Linked DNA regions of Peribacillus simplex NBRC 15720 = DSM 1321. The protein of the gene in region 2 interacts with the protein of the main gene of each other region in a pairwise test. Links are inferred from orthologs where the notes say so. Each region holds a gene or a part of one and is shown on either strand. Other genes may lie near its edges.

Region 1 (11,296 bases), 1.0 Mb from region 2 along the record:
TACCAGTCCTTTTTGAAAATAATCTCTAAACCAATATTCTAAGTTTCTTCCAATCCATTCATCTAAATAAGGAGCAATGGCCGGGACGATTATATTACTAGCGAGGAAATAGATTCCAAGTCCCACTAACCCCAATCCTACCCATTTTTGGTGATTGACCATCCCCGAAATGATGGGGACATCTTCAACTGGACCCTCTTCCATTTTCGAGGCCTTTTGCAATCCATCAAAAAAACTATAAAACCAGATAATCGGAATAAGGAAAAAGAAGAAACCTAAACGGAGTAAATCCAGTATGTAAATGGCGAATAAAAAGCCGGCCATCAATTGAATCCCACGTTTTTGCAGCCCCAAATATAAGTGACCTGCACCAGGAAAAATAGCGAATAAAGTCGCGACCGATTTACTCTTCTTCCCGGATTCCCGTCTCTCCTCGAAATCTTCCAAAACGGTCCGATCGATAAGCTCCTCACCCCTTTGCTTTTTATTGAGCTGTTGAACAGAATCAAAAAAGCTGTAAATCCAAATAACAGGCAATAGTGCCATGAATATTAACAGACCTTCCATCTGTGTCATCACACTGATGAAAATCACCATGATGCCAAGGCCTAAAAAGCCGATGAGAAAAATGAGTCCCCGATTCATGAGGCCCAGCTGAAAGTGCCCTAACCCTGGAACGAATGAAAGGATGATTACATAAAATCTTTCCGCCTCCGGCTGCTGATCTGCCATTTCCTCCACACCCTCTTCACTTTTAGGCTTCCTCAGTGAGGTGACCACCAAATCAAATATACTGATGAAATAAAACACCATTCCAATAATGGAAAAAGCCAGAAACGCATCAGATTGACTGATCAACGAAAGAAAAAGACCTCCAAGCCCCAATCCAGCTGTGGCAAGAAAATAAAATAACCCTTTATATTTCCTTCCTAGGTAAAAATGTCCGAAACCTGGCAAAAATGATAATAAAAAGGCTAATACCGGACTTTTATTCATTTCTAAACCCCTCCTTATTTTTCTTTTCGATAGAGTCCATCCAATTAAATGTTTTATCAATAAGTCCATCGGTTAAGGACTGCGTTTCCTTTTCGCTGCTTGATTCGACAGAATCCACGTATTCTGTCAATGATTGAAATACTCCGCCTGCCATTAATAAAATCGTAAAACCGGCCGCGATCAAGTAATGTTTTGTGATCGTACGAAGTGATTTCTCTTTTCTGTGTTGCTTAGCCTCTTCAACAGAGGCGCTTTTCAGTCGGCTAATCGATTCCATGACAGGACCTGCAATATCAAACCCTTCAATGTCCAGACTGTTTTCTTCTTTTTCCATCGCTTCCATATAGGCGGACAAACACTTGTCACAGGAGTATAGATGATTTTCATATTCAATTTTTAGAGCCTCTGGTATTTCATCTGCCAAATATACAACCCATTCTGCTTCAGGAACATGATTCATGAAAAATCCTCCTCTTTCCAATGTTTTCTCATCCAATTTCTTGCCCGATATAGCTTTACCTCCACAGATTTCACTTGAATCTGCTGTTCCTCTGCAATTTGCTTGAATGTCTTTTCCTTTATGTAATAGCCATATACAACGTCCCGGTATCCCTCTGGAAGGTCATTCAGCTTCCGTAATACTTGCTTTCGCCTTTCATTCCGAAAAAATACTGCCTCGACATCATCAGTTAAACCCAAATTAGCTTCCGATGAATGTTCCTCCTGCAATTCTTCCTTTTGGCGTTCCCTCTTTCTCTTTAAATCGATTGCATGATTGACCGCAATTCTGGTAATCCAAGTTTTGAAACCTTGGTTCTTATATTGAGGAAGAGAAGTATAGATTTTGATAAAGACTTCCTGGGTAACATCTTCAGCATCCTTTTGGTTCCGCAAGACGGAATAGACGGTTCTATAAATCGTCTGTTTATAATTTTCAATCAACATTCGGAATGCATGATCATTCCCAGCCCTTACCTTCTCAACCAACTCATCCGTCACTTCTCTTCCTCCTTTCCTGTTAAACTTTCATGTAATAGACGACACAAAAAGGAGTTACCCCTACAGATAACTCAAAAAAAACAAAAATTATTTTCTCCTTTTTCACAGTAAACGCTTTTCTTAATCAAGAGAAAACCGTACCACTTTAAAAGTGATACGGTCAATATTAACGTTTATTGATTTCTTCCACCAAAATTTTATTAACAAGCTGTGGATTGGCTTGTCCTTTTGTCGCTTTCATGATCTGTCCGACAAGGAAGCCGATTGCCTTTTGTTTACCGGCTTTAAAATCTTCAATCGATTGCGGGTTATTATTCAATGCTTCTTCAACGGCTGTACGCAATGCGCCTTCATCGGAAATTTGGACTAGTCCCTTCTCCTTGACGATCGTTTCAGCATTCCCGCCGTTTTCAATCAATTCTTTGAAAACTTTTTTGGCAATTTTAGAAGAAATCGTGCCATCTTCAATCAGCTTGATCATTCCAGCCAACGATTCAGCAGTCAATTTGACATCATGCAGCTCTTTACCTTCTGCATTCAAGAAAGCGGAAACCTCACCCATGATCCAGTTAGATGCTAGTTTTGCATCAGCGCCTGAAGCGACTGTCGCTTCAAAGAAATCAGCACTTTCTTTCGTTACCGTTAAAACGGCTGCATCATATTCCGGTAAGCCAAATTCTTCGACATAGCGTTTTTTTCGTGCATCCGGAAGTTCCGGAATCTCGGCAGCAATACGCGCTTTCCATTCTTCATCGATATGGATTGTCAATAAGTCCGGTTCCGGGAAGTAACGGTAATCATCGGAGCCTTCCTTAATTCGCATTAGTACCGTTCTGCCTGTAGCTTCGTCGAACCGGCGGGTTTCCTGTTCGATTATGCCGCCTTCATTCAAGATTTCCGCTTGTCGGATTTCTTCATGCTCCAACCCTTTGCGAACGAAGTTGAATGAGTTCAAGTTTTTCAATTCGGTTTTCGTACCGAATTCTTTTTGGCCGACAGGTTTCAAGGAAATGTTTGCATCACAGCGAAGTGAGCCTTCTTCCATTTTACAATCGGAAACGCCGGTGTATTGAATGATGGATTTCAACTTTTCCAGATAAGCATAAGCCTCTTCCGGGGAAGTGATATCCGGTTCGGATACGATTTCAACAAGAGGCGTACCTTGACGGTTATAATCACACAATGAATAGTTCCCTTTATGTGTCAGCTTTCCAGCATCCTCTTCCATATGAATGCGGGTAATGCCAATTTTCTTTTTCTTGCCGCCCACTTCGATTTCAATCCAACCATGCTCACCGATCGGTTGATCGAACTGTGAAATTTGATATGCTTTAGGATTGTCCGGGTAAAAATAGTTTTTCCGGTCAAATTTCGTAATTTCCGCCACTTCGCAATTCAGGGCAATCGCAGCCTTCATTGCAAAATCAACAGCCTTTTTATTGACGACAGGCAATACACCTGGGTAGCCTAGGTCAATTACAGTCGTGTTACTATTTGGAGCGGCACCAAAATGATTTGGGCTCGCTGAGAAAATTTTAGAATCCGTTTTTAATTCTACGTGTACTTCTAGACCAATCACCGTTTCAAAGTCCATTATTTTCACCCCTTACAGCTTAGGAAATTGTTTATGAAAATCTGTTGCTTGCTCAAATGCGTGAGCCGCGCGATAAATCGTGCTTTCATCAAAATGCTTCCCAATCATTTGCAGTCCAAGCGGAAGCCCATTCGCTGCGAATCCACATGGCACTGATATACCTGGTACACCAGCAAGATTGACTGGAATCGTCAAGATATCATTCGCATACATCGTTAATGGATCGTCGACTTTTTCACCAATTTTAAATGCAGGTGTAGGTGTAGTCGGCCCAACGATGACATCGTATTTTTCAAAGACATCTTCAAAGTCTTTTTTGATTAATGTACGTACTTTTTGAGCCTTTTTATAATAAGCATCATAATAACCGGAACTTAAGGAGAACGTTCCAAGCATGATACGGCGTTTCACTTCGTCACCGAATCCTTCTGCACGGGTTTGCTTATACATTTCGATAAGAGTCTCTGCATTATCTGTACGATGTCCGTAACGCACTCCGTCAAAACGTGAAAGGTTAGCCGAAGCTTCCGATGAAGATAGCAGGTAATAGGCAGCTAAAGCATATTTGGAATGCGGCAAGGATACCTCTTCCCATTCAGCTCCAAGCCCCTCTAATACTTTTAATGCTTCAAGTACGGAATTACGTGCTTCTTCCCCAACGCCTTCACCAAGATATTCTTTAGGCACAGCTATTTTCAATCCTCTAACATCGCCTGTTAATGAATTCACAAAACTCGGCACGTCAACTTTAGCAGAGGTCGAATCCATTGGATCTACACCTGAAATCGCTTCAAGCAAATAAGCGTTATCTTCAACCGTTCTTGTAACTGGCCCAATTTGGTCCAATGAAGACGCAAATGCTACTAGTCCGAATCGGGAAACCCGTCCATATGTAGGTTTTAAGCCGACAACTCCACAATATGCCGCTGGTTGGCGGATCGATCCACCCGTATCGGAACCTAAAGAGAATAGGACTTCACCGGAAGCGACAGATGCAGCTGAACCACCCGAAGAACCGCCTGGCACATATTCCGTGTTCCAAGGGTTGCGTGTTGCCTGAAATGCGGAATTCTCATTAGAAGAACCCATCGCAAACTCATCCATATTCAATTTCCCTATCGTAACCGTTTCTGCTTTCTGTAGCTTTTGAACAACGGTTGCATCATAGATTGGATCAAAGTTCTCCAAAATTTTGCTCGCACAAGTCGTACGCAAATTTTTAGTGACAATATTATCCTTCACTCCGATTGGCATACCAAATAAAGCGCCTTCGTTCTCGCCTTTTACCAATTGATCATCCAATCGTTTTGCTTGATTGCGGGCGTTTTCTTCATCAAGTGTCAAAAATGCCTTCACCTTGTCCTCTACTTGTCCGATTCGCTCATACGATTCGTTAACAAGGTCAGTGACACTTATCTCTTTCTTATGTAAGCGTTCATGAAGCTCAGAAACCTTTTGTTCGAACAACGACATCATTGTCCCTCCTTATTCAATTATTGATGGTACACGGATATATCCTTCTTTGCTATCCGGTGCATTTTTAATTACTTCATCTACTGGCAATCCCGGTTTTGCGACATCTTCGCGCATAACATTCTTCATATCCAAAACGTGAGAAGTCGGGTTTACTTGATCCGTATCAAGCTCATTCAACTGCTCCGCGAATGAAATCATTTGGTCAAGCTGATGCTGAAACTGTTGTGCTTCTTCTTCCGTAATAGCCAAACGAGCCAAATGGGCAACGTGTTTAACTTGTTCCATAGAAATACGTGACATTCTCTTCACCTCCGAAAAAATATCCAAATCGACTGAATTTCGTCGCTTTTCTCCATATAATCATCGTTTAAATCATATCAAACTATTACACAGTAAAGCAACAAGAGATACAATGTCGAAATTCAATTATTTCATAAGGAAAAAGAGATATTTTCCGGGAAATATGGGAAAGTTGCCGAAATTTCCGGGGAAATGACAATAAGGCCTTTAAAATTCGACAAATGTTCCCTTTTTAAAGTATTTGCTTCCTAAGATGGAAGGGTTTACTTTCTCCTATATATTTTTGTTCCTGGTTAAGGTTATTTTGAAATTTACAAGAAATAGATTCCAATTTTAAAGTGGGTCGCAAAAAAGATGAAGCCGTTAAGCTTCATCTTTTATCATTCGTATATATGCACGGTTGGTTCGTCCTGATTTGCTTCACGGACTATGAGCGCTTCAGGTCCATTTACAGAGGTAATGGATACCTGTACGGCAATATAGTTCGGGAAACGTTCCATTACAAGCCCAGCAACATATTGGGTAAAGCCGATGGCTTCCGAGTTCCCATAAAATTGAATGGGGATATCGATGTTCAGACTTTGCAGTTGATCATCCATATAGAACGCCCTCCCGATGACTCCGTTAAAGTTAGGGAAGTATTCTTCGACATCTTCTTTAAAGTTCGTGAAAGTATTGACGTCATCACGGTATTTTTTTTCAGCACCAGCTGAAGGAAATAGGAAATACTCTTCGTCCAAGTCCGTCCATTTTCCAATGTTGTCAGAGTTTTTATCGATATTTGTATAGGAAATGAAATTCCCAGGGACTACTGAAGATTTTTCATTTTGCTCGAATAAGGCAATCGTAATCGGAACATTTTTCAGCTTGTCCTTTTTACGCAGCCTTTTTAAGACTTCTGCAGCAATTTTCTCCCCTTCTTGCTTTAGCTTATTACTATCGATTTTCTTTTCATAGGTGGCACCGTATGCTTCTTTTTGATAGTAATGCACTGAATTCAGCGCAAGACCTATTACAACTCCGCCAAGGCTCACTGAATTATCTTTTGTTTTTACCAAGTAATTATGTTCTAAAACATGGGCAAGATAGATCGGATTTTCTTGATTCCGCTTATCAATGTCACCTTTACCTGGATCAACCGGATTCAAGCCAAGATTCTTTGAGGCTTTCATGTCCTTCTCTTTCAACTGACTATCGGTATATTTTCTGTTCAGCCAAGAAGATATCTCGGAACTATCTAGTATTTGCCCCTCTTGAAACAGGTAATCTTCCGGGTCGAATTGGGTTTGGGCCAACCTCATCAATCCATTTTCGAATTCTTCAATGTCATATCGGGTATTTAGATTGGATACGACCAAACCGCGTGCTTTTGATGGTTCAAACGGTAGGATTGTTTGATAATATTCTTCCGAAATTTTATACTTCGGAATAATTGCCGTTTCTTTTTTGTCTTTGGAGTCTTGAACTACCTCTTGCTTATCCTCAAAACTAGGCGCACATCCAGCAAGAAGCAGTATAAGAATCATCCCCAAAATAGAGTGTTTCCTCATAGCTACACCTCTTATTTATTTAGTTCCTCAATCAGTCTCTCTTCATCCCATACCATGACGCCTAGGCTTTCAGCTTTTGCCAGTTTGGAACCGGCATCTTCGCCAGCTACGACCAAATCGGTTTTCTTGCTGACACTTCCAGCAACGTTAGCTCCTAGCGCCTCTAATTTCTCTTTTGCTTCGTTACGTGTTAACTTATGCAGTTTACCCGTTAAAACGACTGTTTTACCAGAAAAAACGGAGTCGATATCTTCAATAGCAACAGCTCTTGGGCCTTTGAAAGTAAGATTTACACCAGCTGCATCCAACTCATTCAGTAATGCATGTACTTCTTCCAATTCAAAATAGGCTACGATGGAATCGGCCATCTTATCACCTATTTCATTAATGGCCGTTAGTTCTTCACGGCTCGCCTTGCTTAATGCTTCCATCGTCCCGAATTCCCTCGCAAGTGTCTTGGCCGCTTTTGAACCAACATGGCGAATGCCCAGCCCGAATAGTAATTTTTCCAACGAGTTGGTTTTCGAAGCTTCGATTGCTTGAAGAAGTTTATTGACGGATTTATCCCCCATCCTTTCCAAAGCAATCAGTTGATCGTATGTAAGCTTATAAATATCAGCCACATCTTGAATGAGTTCTTCTTTAAACAACAAGCTAATCACTTTTTCACCAAGACTGTCTATATTCATTGCTGTACGGGAAACAAAGTGAATCAAGCCCTCCCGTATTTGTGCAGGACACTTCGGGTTGATGCAGCGTAAAGCAACCTCCCCGTCCAGCCGAACAAGTTCACTGCTGCATTCCGGGCACTCAGTCGGCATCTGGAATTCGACTTCTTCCCCTGTACGGCGCTCTGCCAGTACATTGACCACCTCTGGAATGATATCACCGGCCTTTTTCACGACCACTTGATCTCCGATTCTGATGTCCTTTTCACGGATTAAGTCTTCGTTATGAAGTGAAGCTCGCTGCACGGTCGTACCTGCTACCCGAACGGGATCCAAAACGGCGGTCGGGGTCAATACACCCGTACGGCCAACATTCAGCTCGATATCCCTTAGGGTTGTAATGACTTCTTCAGCTGGGAATTTATAAGCAATGGCCCATCGCGGACTTTTTGCAGTAAAACCTAATTCATCCTGCTGTTCAAGGGAATCCACCTTTACGACAATTCCATCAATATCAAAGGCTAAGTTTGGACGGTGTTCCGTCCATTCTACTATATAGGCCAGTACTTCCTCTATATTCGAGCATGTTTTTCTTTCCCGATTCGTCTTAAACCCGAGCCGATCCAATAAATCCAAACCCTCACTGTGGGAACGGACCCCTGTTTCCCCCAAATCGGCAATCGCATAAAGGAAAATATCCAAGTTCCGTTTCGCAGCAAGTTTTGGATCAAGCTGCCTTAACGAACCGGCAGCTGCATTTCGTGGGTTTGCAAATGGTTCCTCACCGCGTTCTTCCTTAGCCTTATTTAATGATTCGAATGATTTTTTTGGCATGAAGGCCTCACCGCGCACTTCTATGGCAACCGGCTCCCGCAACTTCAATGGAATCGACTTGATCGTTTTCAAATTAGCGGTAATATCTTCACCGATCGTTCCATCTCCACGGGTTGCCCCTCTTACGAAATATCCATTCTCATATTGAAGAGTGACGGCAAGTCCATCAATTTTCAATTCACATACATAGGAAAAATCGTCACCTACAGATTGTCTGACCTTTCTGTCAAAATCCAGTAAGTCACTTTCATTGAAGGCATTGCCTAAACTAAGCATCGGTGTGGTATGCTCCACTTTTTCAAACATATCCAAAATGGCGCCACCGACCCGTTGTGTCGGTGAGTCCGCCGATTGCAGTTTAGGAAATTTCTCCTCATACTCAATAAGTTCACGGAGTAGCCGATCATATTCAGCATCAGGTACTGATGGCTGGTCCATCACATAATATTCATAGCTGTATTGGTTCAATAACGTTTGCAGTTCTAGAACTTTCTTCTCTGCAGCTTGTAAGTCCATACGTTCAATCCTTTCTAAAGAAGACTCCACCGCACTTCTTATAGAAGAGCGGTGTCTAAAGTCAGATATCCCTATTCTTTACCAGTAGAAACATATTAATAGCTTATGCTTTTTCAACTGGTGCAAATTTCGCCAATAGACGTTTGATGCCGATTGGACTTGGAAAGGCAATATCCAGTTCCTTCCCTTCGCCTTCCCCTTTTACGCTCACCACGGTTCCTATCCCCCATTTTTTATGGGATGCACGGTCGCCGACAGCCCAGCCGATCTCTTCACCGCCCGTTGCGGATGGTGCAGAAACAGCTTTTCCAAAGGCAGGCACTTTTCTTGTGGAAGCTGTTGAAGGAGATCCGGTTCTCGAAGAACTGAAAGGTGTTTGCCTAGCTCTAGGAGCCGGTTTCGGTTTTAGATCTTCAAGAAGTTCCTCTGGTATTTCACTGATGAATCGTGAAACTGGATTCATGCTCGTCCGTCCATACAATGTCCGCATTTGGGCATTGCTTATGAATAGTTCATTTTCAGCCCTTGTAATTCCAACATAAGCCAGACGGCGTTCTTCTTCCATCTCCTCTTCATCCATGAGCGAGCGGCTATGAGGGAAAACACCTTCTTCAAGACCCAGTAAAAAGACTACCGGATATTCTAGTCCCTTCGCAGAGTGAAGTGTCATCAGCGTTACAGTGTTTGTAGCTTCTTCGGAATTCTCATCTAGTTGATCTATATCTGCAACCAATGCCAGATCCGTTAAAAAGCCCACCAATGATTTGTCCTCGCTGCTATCTTCGAATGCTTTCGTAACAGATAAAAACTCATCTATATTTTCAAGCCGGCTTTGTGATTCAATCGTTTTTTCTGCCTGCAGCATCTCACGGTAACCGGTTTTCTTAATGACTTCCTCCACCAGTTCCGTCACGGATAAGTACTCCTGCTGATTTGTATAGTTAGTGATCAGCGTATGGAATTCCCTTGCCGCTTTGGTAGCCTTCCCGCTTATCCCTACCATTTCCACAGATTCGAGTGCTTTATAAATGGAAACATCATATTGATCTGCATAATCTGCCACTTTGTCCATTGAAGTTGCACCAATTCCGCGTTTTGGTACATTGATTACACGGCGGAGACTGATGTCATCATCAGGATTCGCAATAAGGCGAAGATAGGCAAGTAAATCCTTAATCTCTTTACGGTCATAGAACTTGGTTCCGCCGACTATTGCATAATTTATATTGGATTTAAGCAGAACTTCCTCCATGACACGTGATTGTGCATTTGTTCTGTAAAGTATTGCTATATCGGAATATTTCCTGCTACCGCCCTGAACTAACTCATTTATCTTTCCAGCTACAAATTGTGCTTCCCCTTGCTCATTGTCTGCACGGTAATAGAATAACTTATTGCCATCTGCATTCTCAGTCCAAAGATTTTTCGGCTTACGGTTTTGATTGTTACCGATGACCTTATTCGCCGCTGCTAGAATCTTTTTCGTCGAGCGGTAATTCTGCTCAAGGAAAATCATGTTGGCATTCGGATAATCTTTTTCAAATGAAAGGATATTCGCAATATCCGCACCGCGCCAACGATAGATCGATTGATCGGAATCCCCGACAACACAGAGATTACGGAAGCGTGAAGCCAGTAGTTTAACAAGCATGTATTGAGCCCTGTTCGTATCTTGGTACTCATCAACATGAATGTATTGAAATTTACGCTGATAATATTCAAGCACCTCAGGTACGAGCTGGAACAATTGAATCGTCATCATGATCAAATCATCGAAATCAAGCGCTGAATTTTTACGCAGCCGTTTTTGATATTCCGTATATACATCGGCAGTTACTTTAGTGAAGTAATCAGAAGCCGTCTTCAGGTACTCTTCCGGCCCGACCAATTCATTTTTCGCTGAACTGATGCTACCCAAAATGGCACGGTAATCATATTTCTTTGTATCCATATTACGATCTTTCATAATTTGTTTTATGACCGATTGCTGATCCGTCGTATCCAATATCGAGAAGTTCCTATTAAATCCGATACGGTCGATATCTCTTCGTAAAATGCGGACACACATCGAGTGGAAAGTTGAAATCCAGATATCTTCGGATGCACCGCCAAGTATGGCGCGGATCCTCTCCTTCATCTCACGGGCCGCTTTGTTGGTGAACGTGATTGCAAGGATGTTCCATGGCGCTATTTCCTTCTCGACCATCAAGTAAGCTATTCGGTGAGTCAGCACACGCGTCTTTCCACTTCCTGCCCCAGCCATGATTAAAAGTGGGCCATCAGTTGATTTCACTGCTTTTTGTTGCTGTTCATTCAAACCTATTAATAATTTTTCCGCTAAATATTGCATTATCACACCACCT
Region 2 (11,457 bases):
GAGTTTGGCGACTTCACGGGCTGTTTCCATCATCATGCCGTAATCTTCCTGAGGAAGGCCATTAATGATATGGGAGCATACGCGGATGCCGTGTTTGCGCAGTTTGTCGACGCCTTCTTTGTAGCAATCGAAGTCATGGGCACGGTTGATCATCGTCGCTGTCTTTTCATGGACCGTCTGGAGACCTAGTTCCACCCAAAGGTAAGTGCGTTCGTTCAATTCCGCTAAATACTCGACCACATCTTCTGGAAGGCAATCCGGGCGCGTCGCGATCGAGAGTCCGACGACACCTTCCTGGGTCAATACACTTTCATATTTCTCACGAAGCTCTGCCACGGGTGCATGCGTATTCGTGAACGCTTGGAAATAGGCCATATATTTTCCATCTTTCCATTTATGATGCATCCGTTCGCTGATCTTCTTAAACTGGACGTCGAGGGGTTCAACCCTGCTGCCAGCAAAGTCACCAGAGCCTGAGGCACTGCAGAAGGTACAGCCGCCATGTGCGACGGTGCCATCACGGTTCGGACAGTCAAAACCGCCATCAAGAGCAACTTTAAAAACCTTATGACCAAAATGTTCCCTAAGGTGGTAATTCCATGTATGATATCGTTTGTTATCCGTTGCATATATAAACGGGTTTGCTTGATTCAAATCAGCAACCTCCTAAATAAAATAAATCGCAACATATATTATACAACATTCTCGCAGCTAGGTCTTTTTTTGAAAAAAAAGCGTATACTGTATACTTGAAGGCTAAACATTTTGCTGCTATTTCCAGTATATCTTTGAATGACTATATCCTATCGGGAGCTGATGGACATGACCGGTCAAGTTGAAGAAGCGATTAATCAAATGAAAAAGAAATTAGCCGAAAATAATCAGGTGATCGAAGTAAATGAAGATGGGTTCATATACAAAGCCACTTGCACCTTCAATTCACCTGCTTCGGATGAACAAATTCATTCCTTTGAAAAGAAAACCGGACTGCTTCTGCCCGAGGATTATAAGGAGTTTTTAAAAATAACCAATGGATGCCGTCTGTTCGATAATGTCGAATCGGGCGGGGAAAATGATTTATACAGCCTTGATGATATTATAAATTACACATATGAAAATTCCTACGAGGGATGCTATAAAGTGGCCTGCATTTATCAAGATAATATCGTCATCGATGGGGAAGCCGTCGCTAAAGGCGATAAGGAGTATTTAATGGTAAAAGGCCATATCGATGATTTTGAAGAAGGCGAGAAGCTCCATATGGGCTTTGCCGAATGGATCGAGCAGTTCATTTCCCATCAAGGTGAGAAGTTTTGGGATAAAGGTTGATTTCTCAAAAAAAATGATAATTCACCCGTTATTTGCTCAAACTAGAAAAGATGATTCCGAATCATCCAAATGAGACGCGAAGGAGAGGGTTTGAAATGGCAACCAGACAATCCGTCGATCATTTTTTAGAGCAATGTGAAGGGGCTCTCCATTTTGCAGAGTTTGAATTTAACGAGGCCTCACGGCAGGAGCATTATGATGATGAACAATTTCAAAATTCGCAAAGGTATATCGAAGAGGCTTTGACGGATATGGAACGATTGTATGCCAGTTCGAATGACCAGCAACGAGAAATGCTTTCGCGGATGAAGCAGCAGTTGAATGAATTGAGGAATGAAATGATTTTACTGCGACATTAAAGGGAAGCAAGGGAGCTATGAATGCATAGCTCCCTTTTTTTGCACGAATTTTCCTGAATTCGCATATATAATGAAAAACCTGTCGATAATGTTTATGTACGGCTATTGCATTTATCGGTGAAATTGACTAGAATGAAATAAAATGAAATATTCTCATAAAGACTATGATGAGGAATAGTAACGGTTTAAACCAGTAAAGAGAGTTGACGGATGGTGCAAGTCAACCTGGGATGGTCGTGAACTCGCCTTGGAGTTCCGGGTGTGAAGGTAAAAAGTAATGCCTGGCGTTTTAATCCATGTTACGGATGTTTTAAGCTGGGCGGATTTTAGCTATCGCCAATGTGGGTGGTACCGCGGGAAGATATACATAATCCTCTCGTCCCTATTTTGGGATGAGGGGTTTTTTATTGTTTTTTATACGGAAATTAGGAGGAAATCAAATGAGTTTTGACCATAGAAGCATAGAAACGAAATGGCAAAAGTATTGGGAAGGCAATAAGACATTCAAAACGGGTGAAGAAAGCGGCAAACGTAAATTCTACGCGCTGGATATGTTCCCATATCCTTCAGGGGCCGGTCTTCATGTTGGGCACCCGGAAGGTTATACCGCAAGCGATATTCTAGCACGGATGAAACGGGCGCAGGGATATAATGTATTGCATCCGATCGGCTGGGACGCTTTTGGACTTCCGGCAGAGCAATATGCGATCGATACGGGAAATGATCCTGCTGAATTCACGGAGCACAACATCAACACGTTTCGCCGCCAAATCAAAGCCCTTGGTTTTTCTTATGACTGGGACCGCGAAATAAACACGACAGATCCCGACTATTACAAATGGACGCAATGGATCTTCTTGAAATTATATGAAAAGGGCCTTGCATATATTGATGAAGTGGCCGTTAACTGGTGTCCGGCACTTGGCACGGTATTGGCTAACGAAGAAGTCATCGATGGGAAAAGTGAGCGTGGGGGCCATCCGGTTGAGCGCCGTCCGATGAAACAATGGATGCTTCGTATCACGGCGTATGCAGACCGCTTAATCGACGATCTGAATGATGTGGATTGGCCGGAAAACATCAAGGATATGCAGCGTAACTGGATTGGCCGTTCCGAGGGAGCGGAGGTTACATTCAATATCGATGGCTTTGGTGAATCATTCACGGTGTTCACGACTCGTCCGGATACGTTATTCGGTGCAACATATGCCGTATTGGCACCTGAACATCACTTTGTCGATAAAATTACGACGGCTGATCAAAGGGCGGCAGTTGAAGCCTATTTAGATGAAGTGAAACATAAAAGCGACTTGGAAAGAACAGACTTGGCAAAGGATAAATCAGGCGTGTTCACGGGGGCTTATGCCATTAACCCGGTAAACGGCGAAAAAATGCCGATTTGGATTGCCGATTACGTGTTGATCAGCTACGGAACAGGAGCGATCATGGCCGTTCCTGCCCATGATGAGCGTGATTATGAATTTGCAGTCAAGTTCGACTTGCCGATCAAGGAAGTCGTAGCTGGCGGAGATGTGACAAGTGAAGCATATACAGGCGATGGACTTCATGTGAATTCGGAATTCCTTGATGGATTGAATAAAGAAGAAGGCATTTCCACCATGATCAAATGGCTGGAAGAAAAAGAAATCGGCACGAAGAAAGTAACATACCGCCTTCGCGACTGGTTATTCAGCCGTCAGCGTTACTGGGGTGAACCGATTCCAATCATCCATTGGGAAGACGGCACGATGTCTGCAGTTAAGGAAGAAGAGCTTCCATTGATTTTACCGAAAGCTACGGACATCAAGCCTTCAGGTACAGGCGAATCACCACTTGCGAACATATCGGAATGGGTGAATGTAACGGATGAAAACGGACGTAAAGGGCGCCGTGAGACAAACACGATGCCACAGTGGGCAGGAAGCAGCTGGTACTTCCTTCGTTATATCGATCCTGACAACAAGGAAGCACTTGCAGATCCTGAAAAATTAAAAGAATGGATGCCGGTCGACATTTATATTGGCGGCGCTGAGCATGCGGTGCTTCACTTGCTTTACGCTCGTTTCTGGCATAAATTCCTGTACGATATCGGTGTCGTGCCAACGAAGGAACCATTCCAAAACCTATTTAACCAAGGAATGATCCTTGGCGAGAATAATGAAAAAATGAGTAAATCCAAAGGGAATGTCGTGAACCCGGATGATATCGTTGAAAGTCATGGTGCCGATACACTTCGCATGTACGAAATGTTCATGGGACCATTGGATGCTTCGATTGCCTGGTCCACAAATGGATTGGACGGTTCCCGCAGATTCCTTGACCGTATCTGGCGTTTATTAGTCAACGATGACGGTGCGATCACAGATAAGATGACAGAGACGGATGACACGGGCAAGCTCGAAAAAGTCTATCATCAAACTGTTAAAAAAGTGACTGAGAACTATGAGGAATTGAAATTCAATACGGCGATTTCACAATTGATGGTATTCATTAATGATGCTTATAAAGCTGATTCGCTTCCTAAGGTGTATATCGAAGGCTTCGTAAAGCTGCTTGCACCAGTTGCACCGCACATCGCCGAGGAACTTTGGTCTAAACTGGGCCATTCCGAGAGCATCACGTACGGAACATGGCCGGCTTTCGACGAAGCGAAGTTAGTGGATAACGAAGTCGAAATCGTCATCCAAATCAACGGAAAAGTCAAAACGAAATTAATGGTGCCGACTGACACTACGAAAGAAAAACTGGAAGAAATCGCGATGGGTGATGATTCCATCAAAGAACAAATCGATGGGAAAACCATTCGTAAAGTGATTGCCGTACCAGGCAAATTAGTCAATATCGTCGCAAACTAAATAAAAATGATTGGAAGCTGTCCCGCATGTTTTTACTGCTGGGACAGCTTTTTTTTGCAGAAATTGGCTGAACGTAGGGATTAGGTCATGTTAGGATTTTCACCGATTTAAATCTATTAATATGAATCTGCCGAATGTTGGAATTTATTATCGTCATGAGATGCCCATCGGAACTCAAATATCTAGCTTAATTGGTACATGGGAATCATTTTTCGGCTCAATGGCCAAATAAATCAAGCGTTTGACATAAAAAAGGGAAAAAATTGGTTGATAAAATTTTACAGTGTGATAGTTTGGTATAGTACTGTTATTTTTTAACCAATTATTGGAGGGAAAAACGTGAAATTTAAGAATGTGAGTCGAATTACGGCGTGTGTACTAATTTTTGCACTGATTTTCAGCTTGATGGTTCCGCTAAATTCTCAAGCTGCAGCTGTAACACCCATTGAAAATGTAAAAACGATTAAAAATGGGGACACTCTGGACGGGAAGTTTGAAAAACCGGATGTTCAATGGTATCAAATCAGTCCCACAACAGAGGAAATACAAAAGTTCTCCCATATTGAATTCGAAGTCAATTCGGACAAAATCTTGAATATTTCCGTATATCAAGATAAAGAAAAAGCAGAAAAAGATGAGAGCAATTATTTTGTCTCTTCTTATCCTGATGAAAAAGCTGTAGTCGATTTCCCATATGCTTGGGAAGGCACATATTATGTTAAAGTTGAATATTTCGGCGATACGGATGATGAGGGAAATCCTATCCCGGATGCGGAAAATGTAGCTGAATACTCCATCAATGCGCATTCAGTGACATTGCCGCCATCTGCCGGGGACGAAGGCGAAGAACTCGAATCATGCCCGGTTGAAGTGAGTGTAAACGATAAGAAAACGGGAGAATCCATGTTGAAAACACTCCGCGTGTTTAGAGATGAAGTTCTCACGAAGTCGTCTGAGGGACGCACCCTTTCCTCTTTATACTATAAGGCTTCGCCATTCCTGGCTCTTCATCTTGCTGGTAATAAAACGGCAAGGGAAGCGGTATATAATCACTTAGTCGAGATTAAGCCCCTTATTGAGGATCTTAATGAAAATGGAGCAAGCAGCACGGCAGTCATTAGCAACAAGCAGCAAGAAGCGATTAAGGCCTTATTCAATAAGTCGGCAGACGTCGCTCCAGCTGGATTGAAAAAGGATATGGACGGCATTGCAAAGAAAATCAATCTTGATAAGCTTGCGGGTGAAAGAATCGTCGATATCGCAAGTAAAGCGGGAATCGAACTTCCGGCTTCGAAAAATATAAAGAACAAATATATCGTCAAACTTAAACCTGGGAAGTCATTAAGCGCTGTCCAATCCAAGGTAAGTGGAAAAGGATTTGGAACATTATCGGCACCTAAGCAACAAGAGGTTCTGTATGATGATATGTATGTCGTAGAGTTAAAGAACCAAGCTAAAATGAGCACAGCAGCTCTATCCACTATCGAAAAACTTCCAGAAGTGGAATATATCGAAGCGGTAAAAACGTACAAAGCACTTTCTGCCGACATTCAATCACCGTATCAATGGTCTTTAGATAACGCCGGTGGGGAAGAAGGCATAAAGGGAGCGGACATCGATAACGAAAAACTGCAGAACCTTATTAAGAAGCGTAATTTAAAAGATACATTGGTAGCGGTTATCGACACAGGTGTCGATGATTCACTGGCGGATTTGAAAGATACGGTTCGCATGGACTTAGGCAAGAATTTCATTGATAAGAAAGTAGATGCAGTCGATGACAATGGCCATGGTACACATGTATCCGGAATTATCGCTGCCAAAGCAGATAATGGTTATTCCATGCAAGGAATCAATCCAGTAGCTAAAATCATGCCTGTGAAGGTCTTGGACTCTTCAGGGTTTGGAGACAATGAGAAAATTGCACTAGGCATTAAATATGCCGTGGATCATGGTGCAAAGGTCATTAACCTTAGCTTGGGCGGAGAATATAGCAGGACGATTGAATATGCCTTGAAACATGCCGCTGCCAAGAATGTAATGGTTGTCGTAGCAAGCGGTAATGATGGGATGGATGGTCTATCTTATCCTGCATCATCTAAATACGCGATATCCGTCGGTGCAACCAATGCCCTTGATTTAGTATCCGATTATTCCAATTATGGATCGAAATTGGACATGGTCGCTCCAGGGACAGGCATACCGAGTCTTGTACCTAATGGGAATGTTACCTACATGGATGGTACATCAATGGCAGCTCCGCATGTTGCGGCAGCTACAGCCTTGTTATTATCCGGAAACCCTGGGTTGAAAGTGAATGAAGTAAGGGAAATCCTTCATGAGACATCGGAATATGTGAAATTTGAAGAAGAAGATAATGCATACCCTTATGAGGAATATGAAGATGAAGATGGGGAAATCATCTTACCAGAAGAAGAACTGCCTGTCGGTAAAGATTTAGTATCAGGATATGGAAGATTGAATGCGTACAGTGCACTAAGTGCAGTGGATCTACAAGCGAAAGTCAATCCTGTATTCGATAACAAAACAACACTGACTGGATCGGCTAAAAAAGGTTCGGCAATCGAAGTGAAAAGCGGAAGTAAATCACTAGGTAAAACAACAGCTGCAGCTAACGGAACGTTCACAATCAAAATTCCGGTCCAAAAAGCGGAGCAGATGCTTACTGTGAATATCTCTGATTCTGCTAAACTAGCAGTATCTTCGATTAAAGTATTCGTGAATAAAGGTGCAACCCCTAAAAATCCAACTGTTAAGCCTGTCAGTGACAAAGACGTGTATGTAACGGGTCAATCGCAAGCCGAGGTGAAAGTCACGGTCAAAAACAGTGCGAAAAAAGTGATCGGTTCAGGTAACACGGACAGCAAAGGGAATTTCAAAGTGAAAATCAGCAAGCAAAAGGCTGGCACTAAACTTTCAGTCACAGCTACAGACTTAGCAAAACGTGAAAGCAAGGCGGCAACCGTGACTGTTCTCGATAAAACAGCCCCAGATGCACCGAAAGTGAATGAAGTAAGCGATAAAGCTACTTCAGTAACTGGTAAAGCGGAAATCGGTTCAACCGTTACCGTGAAGTACAACAATAAAAACATCGGAACTGCAACCGCTGATAAAAAGGGGAACTTCTCCATTAAAATCAGCAAGAAAAAAGCAGGGTCCGCATTATATGCCTCAGCAAAAGACAAAGCGGGCAATACAGGAAAAGCAACAAAAGTAACGGTTAAAGATAAAACCGCTCCAGGTGCACCGAAAGTGAATGAAGTAAACGACAAAGCAACAAAAGTAACTGGTAAAGCGGAAATCGGTTCAACTGTTACCGTAAAGTACAACAATAAAAACATCGGAACTGCAAAAGCTGATAGTAAGGGGAACTTCTCCATCAAAATCAGCAAGAAAAAAGCAGGGTCCGCATTATACGTCTCAGCAAAAGACAAAGCGGGCAATACAGGAAAAGCAACAAAAGTAACAGTTAAAAAATCTAAATAGCAATAAGAGGTGAAGGCCGTTTAACTTACATGTTAAACGGCTTTTTTTTGAGAAAACGAATGAAAACACCGCTCGATGATGAGCGGTGTTTTTGCCATGAGCGTGTCTTTTGCCAAGCTTTATTTAAGAGTATTCATCTGTGCGTTGTCATTGCATGATGTCAGATATGGAGTTTCGCGTTTTAATTCTGAAATAAAACCTTCGCTTTTTTCTTGTACGATAAATCTTTATTAGAGAAAAGGAGAAGAGAGAGAGTAAAAGTCAAAGTGCAGTAATACCTAAATTCAGGAGGAAATAAAATGAAAAAAGGAAGAGTAATAGCATTAGGTACTATTCTAGCTTGTTCAATTGGCTTAGGAACGCTTTCGGTTGAAGCTGGGAATGACAATACGTCATATTCCTTTACGATTAAGAAAGAGCAAGCTAACTCGTACACAGGTACAGAGTATCGCCAAACGACTACGGAACGGAATACATGGAAAGTGAGAATGTATAAATCAACAGAAGGAACTAATACTTTAACTACTTATTGGTTGGAAAAAAGCAATGGTACGAATGTATCTCCTACAGTGGATGTTAAAGCAGGGAGTGGCGGTTCAAATAGTGGGCGTAATTATTATATTAAAGGCAATTCAGGTGCTAATGCCGCTAATGTAAGATTAACGGCAGAGAATAATAATTTAAGTTCTAGCAGCTATTCCGTAAACGGATATTGGGATGAGGAGACGGGGAGAATATTACCTTCACAGTATAATACTTATTACACCACTGAGTATAATAAATAAAAAAATGATGATCATGGTGAAGCCATCTTGGATGATTCTTTATTCAAGGTGGCTTCCTAAAGGGAGACAATATGAATAGTTATTACTATAGATTAAGAAATAATAAAAAAACAAAGTTCATAGTGTTATGTATTGTTGCGATTGTTATTATTGATATATTTATTCTTTTGGGGAATTTTTCATCAACACTGTATTCATCAGAATCGTTAGCACCCCATTTAGCCACTTTTTTAGCGGGAAGTTCATTAGGCCATATGATGCAAATAATCCTAATATGGTTTTTGCCCATTTTTCTATTAATTATGTGTGCTGATAGTTATATCCAAGAATACAGAACAGGATACCGATATATCGTCGCGACCAAAAAAGGGCGATTCTCTTATTATAAAACCATGCTATTCGGAAATATGTCGTTTTCCTTTTTAGTCATTGTTTGTTGCTTGTTATTGAACATGTTTATTGCATATTTGGTGTTTATGAATGGTGAATTTGACAAGGGGTTGGCACCAGACCTGTTCCCAGAAAATACTTTATATATCCTTGTTAATTCAATGCCTACTATTAGTAATGTCATTTATATAATCTTTTTTGGTTTTTTCACTAGTTTATGCGCAGGGATGGCTACCGTCCTTAGTTGGTGTTTCCCTGATATGAAGTATACGTATCCATTAAGCTTTGTTTTTTGGTTCTCGCAAATTTTGGGATTACATCATTCATTAGCATTGATTATCCAACCTTTTAACGAAGTGAACTTAGAAGATTTCATTTTTATTTTCTTTAAATCTACAATCCTTTTTTTAGCGATAATCACGGTCGGGTTCATTTATAAGGTGAAAAGTGATGAAGTCTAATCAAAAAAAAGTATATTTATCAATGCTGCTTTTACTTTTATTTGGATGTTTATGGATGATCTATAATATTCATTATCTGAAAATAAAGCAAGTAGACCCATCGTATCCATTAATCATTGATGTAAGTGCGAGTGTAGATGGCTATCTCTCGAGTAAAAATTTGATGATGACTTATATTATCCCTTTATTACTATTTTATCGCTTTTTTATTGAAGATGAGCATCCGCACATAATGGTTCGATTAACATCAAGAGTCCACATTTATCGGAGAAGGACAATCCAAGTTTTTATAAGTTCATTTATATATGCATTCAGCATTTTATTGATTAATTTCGCAGGTGTTTTCTTATTCGATAGATTTCATTTTATCTCTTCAAATTATTGGAACATATGCCTTCTTAATCTAGCACTATTAACGTGTATTTATTTCTCGATTGGAATGCTTTATTATTTCATTTTTGATTTTTCCAATTCAATCATTGCGATGGCAGGGACCTTTTTTATATGTTTTCTCTTATATATGATGAAGAGTTATCTGAATATTCATTGGACACCTGCCAGTGCATTAAATATTATAGATCCTTTTTTAAGCAGCGGAATGTCAGGGCATCAATCGTTGATCATGATTGGAAAAGAGTTATTGCTATCTATTGTAATGATTTTACTTGGGCTATTTGCCATCGAGAAAAAAGATTTCATTGTTGAGGTTTCAAATGACTAACCGAATCTTCTTAACCATGTTGTTTGTAATCAGTTTGCAAATTTTTTTATTTAATCATTTTGATGGCTCTAAAGCCGATCTTACGGGATTCATGATCGTTAGCGGAGTTCCGATTAATAATAAATTTGTTCTATTGGGAGCATGGTATATCTTCTTTTCTATGGTGAGTTTTTTGTCGTTAGGTTATTTGAGGCAATATATTTCCGGTTATGGGATATACCTGATGATCAGGGAAAAAAGCAAGGTGAGACTTGGGATTAGCAGAATCACGAAGTTAATGATCCTTATATCTGGGTTATCTTTGTTCCAACTTCTTGTCTCTATCGTATTCGCTTATATAAATAATGAGGACCAGGCCTTTTTTTATCATGATTTCCAATCATTTATTTGTATTGCAGGTCTATATATTATGTCTAATTTTGTCCTTATTTTTATTCAAATGGCACTCGAGCTTTACCTAACGGAACAAGTATCTTTATTGCTGATAAATGTTTATGTGCTTTTTTCTGTTACATTAGGCGGAGTTCTTTTATCTGTACAAAAGCTGACGTGGATTTTATATTTTTTGATTCCCAATTTCGGAATGTATGTAAGGGTGGATCTACCTGAATCAGTTGGATTATCGCCGGTAATTGCTTATATGGTTTTAACCGTAGTAATAATCATTTTAAGTGTTTTATCATTTATACGATTAAAGAAAATGGATTTAAATTAATGAGGTGCAAAATGACAAAAATACGAATTAGCTCTTTAAATAAACGGAAGAAGAAGAAGACGCTCTTACATGATATTAATTATGAGTTTTGCGGCGGGAAAATCTATGGTTTGTATGGAAGAAATGGCTCTGGTAAAACGATGCTGCTTAGAGCGATTGCAGGGTTAATCATGCCGAGCTCAGGTGAAATTTCAATAGACGAAAAAATTCTTCATAAGGAGTTTTCATTTCCTTCTAACATTAGTGTCATTATTGAAAACACTTCCCTGCTTCACCAGTATAACGCCTATACAAATCTGAAAATATTATCAAAAATCAGGAACATCGCCACTGAT

What was found.
Region 1: the proteins of leuS (region 2) and ligA interact in binary tests that used the Escherichia coli proteins (3 or more experiments, as listed by UniProt). The link is inferred for Peribacillus simplex NBRC 15720 = DSM 1321 from one-to-one orthologs.

Annotation. Positions count from the first base shown.
Region 1 is NZ_CP017704.1:2,146,667-2,157,962, forward strand. The notes cover bases 6,431-9,356. They hold ligA (NAD-dependent DNA ligase LigA), read right to left. Parts: upstream 8,934-9,356; coding sequence 6,927-8,933; downstream 6,431-6,926. Other genes in these bases: BS1321_RS10230 (CamS family sex pheromone protein), read right to left, coding at 6,431-6,915; pcrA (DNA helicase PcrA), read right to left, coding at 9,037-9,356. In the rest of the region: BS1321_RS10200 (hypothetical protein), read right to left, coding at 1-996; BS1321_RS10205 (hypothetical protein), read right to left, coding at 989-1,456; BS1321_RS10210 (RNA polymerase sigma factor), read right to left, coding at 1,453-1,995; Asp-tRNA(Asn)/Glu-tRNA(Gln) amidotransferase subunit GatB, read right to left, coding at 2,162-3,589; Asp-tRNA(Asn)/Glu-tRNA(Gln) amidotransferase subunit GatA, read right to left, coding at 3,602-5,062; Asp-tRNA(Asn)/Glu-tRNA(Gln) amidotransferase subunit GatC, read right to left, coding at 5,075-5,365; more of BS1321_RS10230, read right to left, coding at 5,746-6,430; more of pcrA, read right to left, coding at 9,357-11,283. UniProt on the Escherichia coli protein: DNA ligase that catalyzes the formation of phosphodiester linkages between 5'-phosphoryl and 3'-hydroxyl groups in double-stranded DNA using NAD as a coenzyme and as the energy source for the reaction.
Region 2 is NZ_CP017704.1:3,199,312-3,210,768, forward strand. Bases 1,749-4,835 are described here. They hold leuS (leucine--tRNA ligase), read left to right. Parts: upstream 1,749-2,128; coding sequence 2,129-4,543; downstream 4,544-4,835. In the rest of the region: mnmL (tRNA modification radical SAM protein MnmL/YtqA), read right to left, coding at 1-654; BS1321_RS15445 (SMI1/KNR4 family protein), read left to right, coding at 823-1,329; BS1321_RS15450 (DUF2524 family protein), read left to right, coding at 1,425-1,688; BS1321_RS15460 (S8 family peptidase), read left to right, coding at 4,883-8,050; BS1321_RS15465 (DUF2712 domain-containing protein), read left to right, coding at 8,350-8,835; BS1321_RS15470 (hypothetical protein), read left to right, coding at 9,090-9,686; BS1321_RS15475 (WxPxxD family membrane protein), read left to right, coding at 9,676-10,407; BS1321_RS15480 (DUF2705 family protein), read left to right, coding at 10,400-11,122; BS1321_RS15485 (ATP-binding cassette domain-containing protein), read left to right, coding at 11,134-11,457.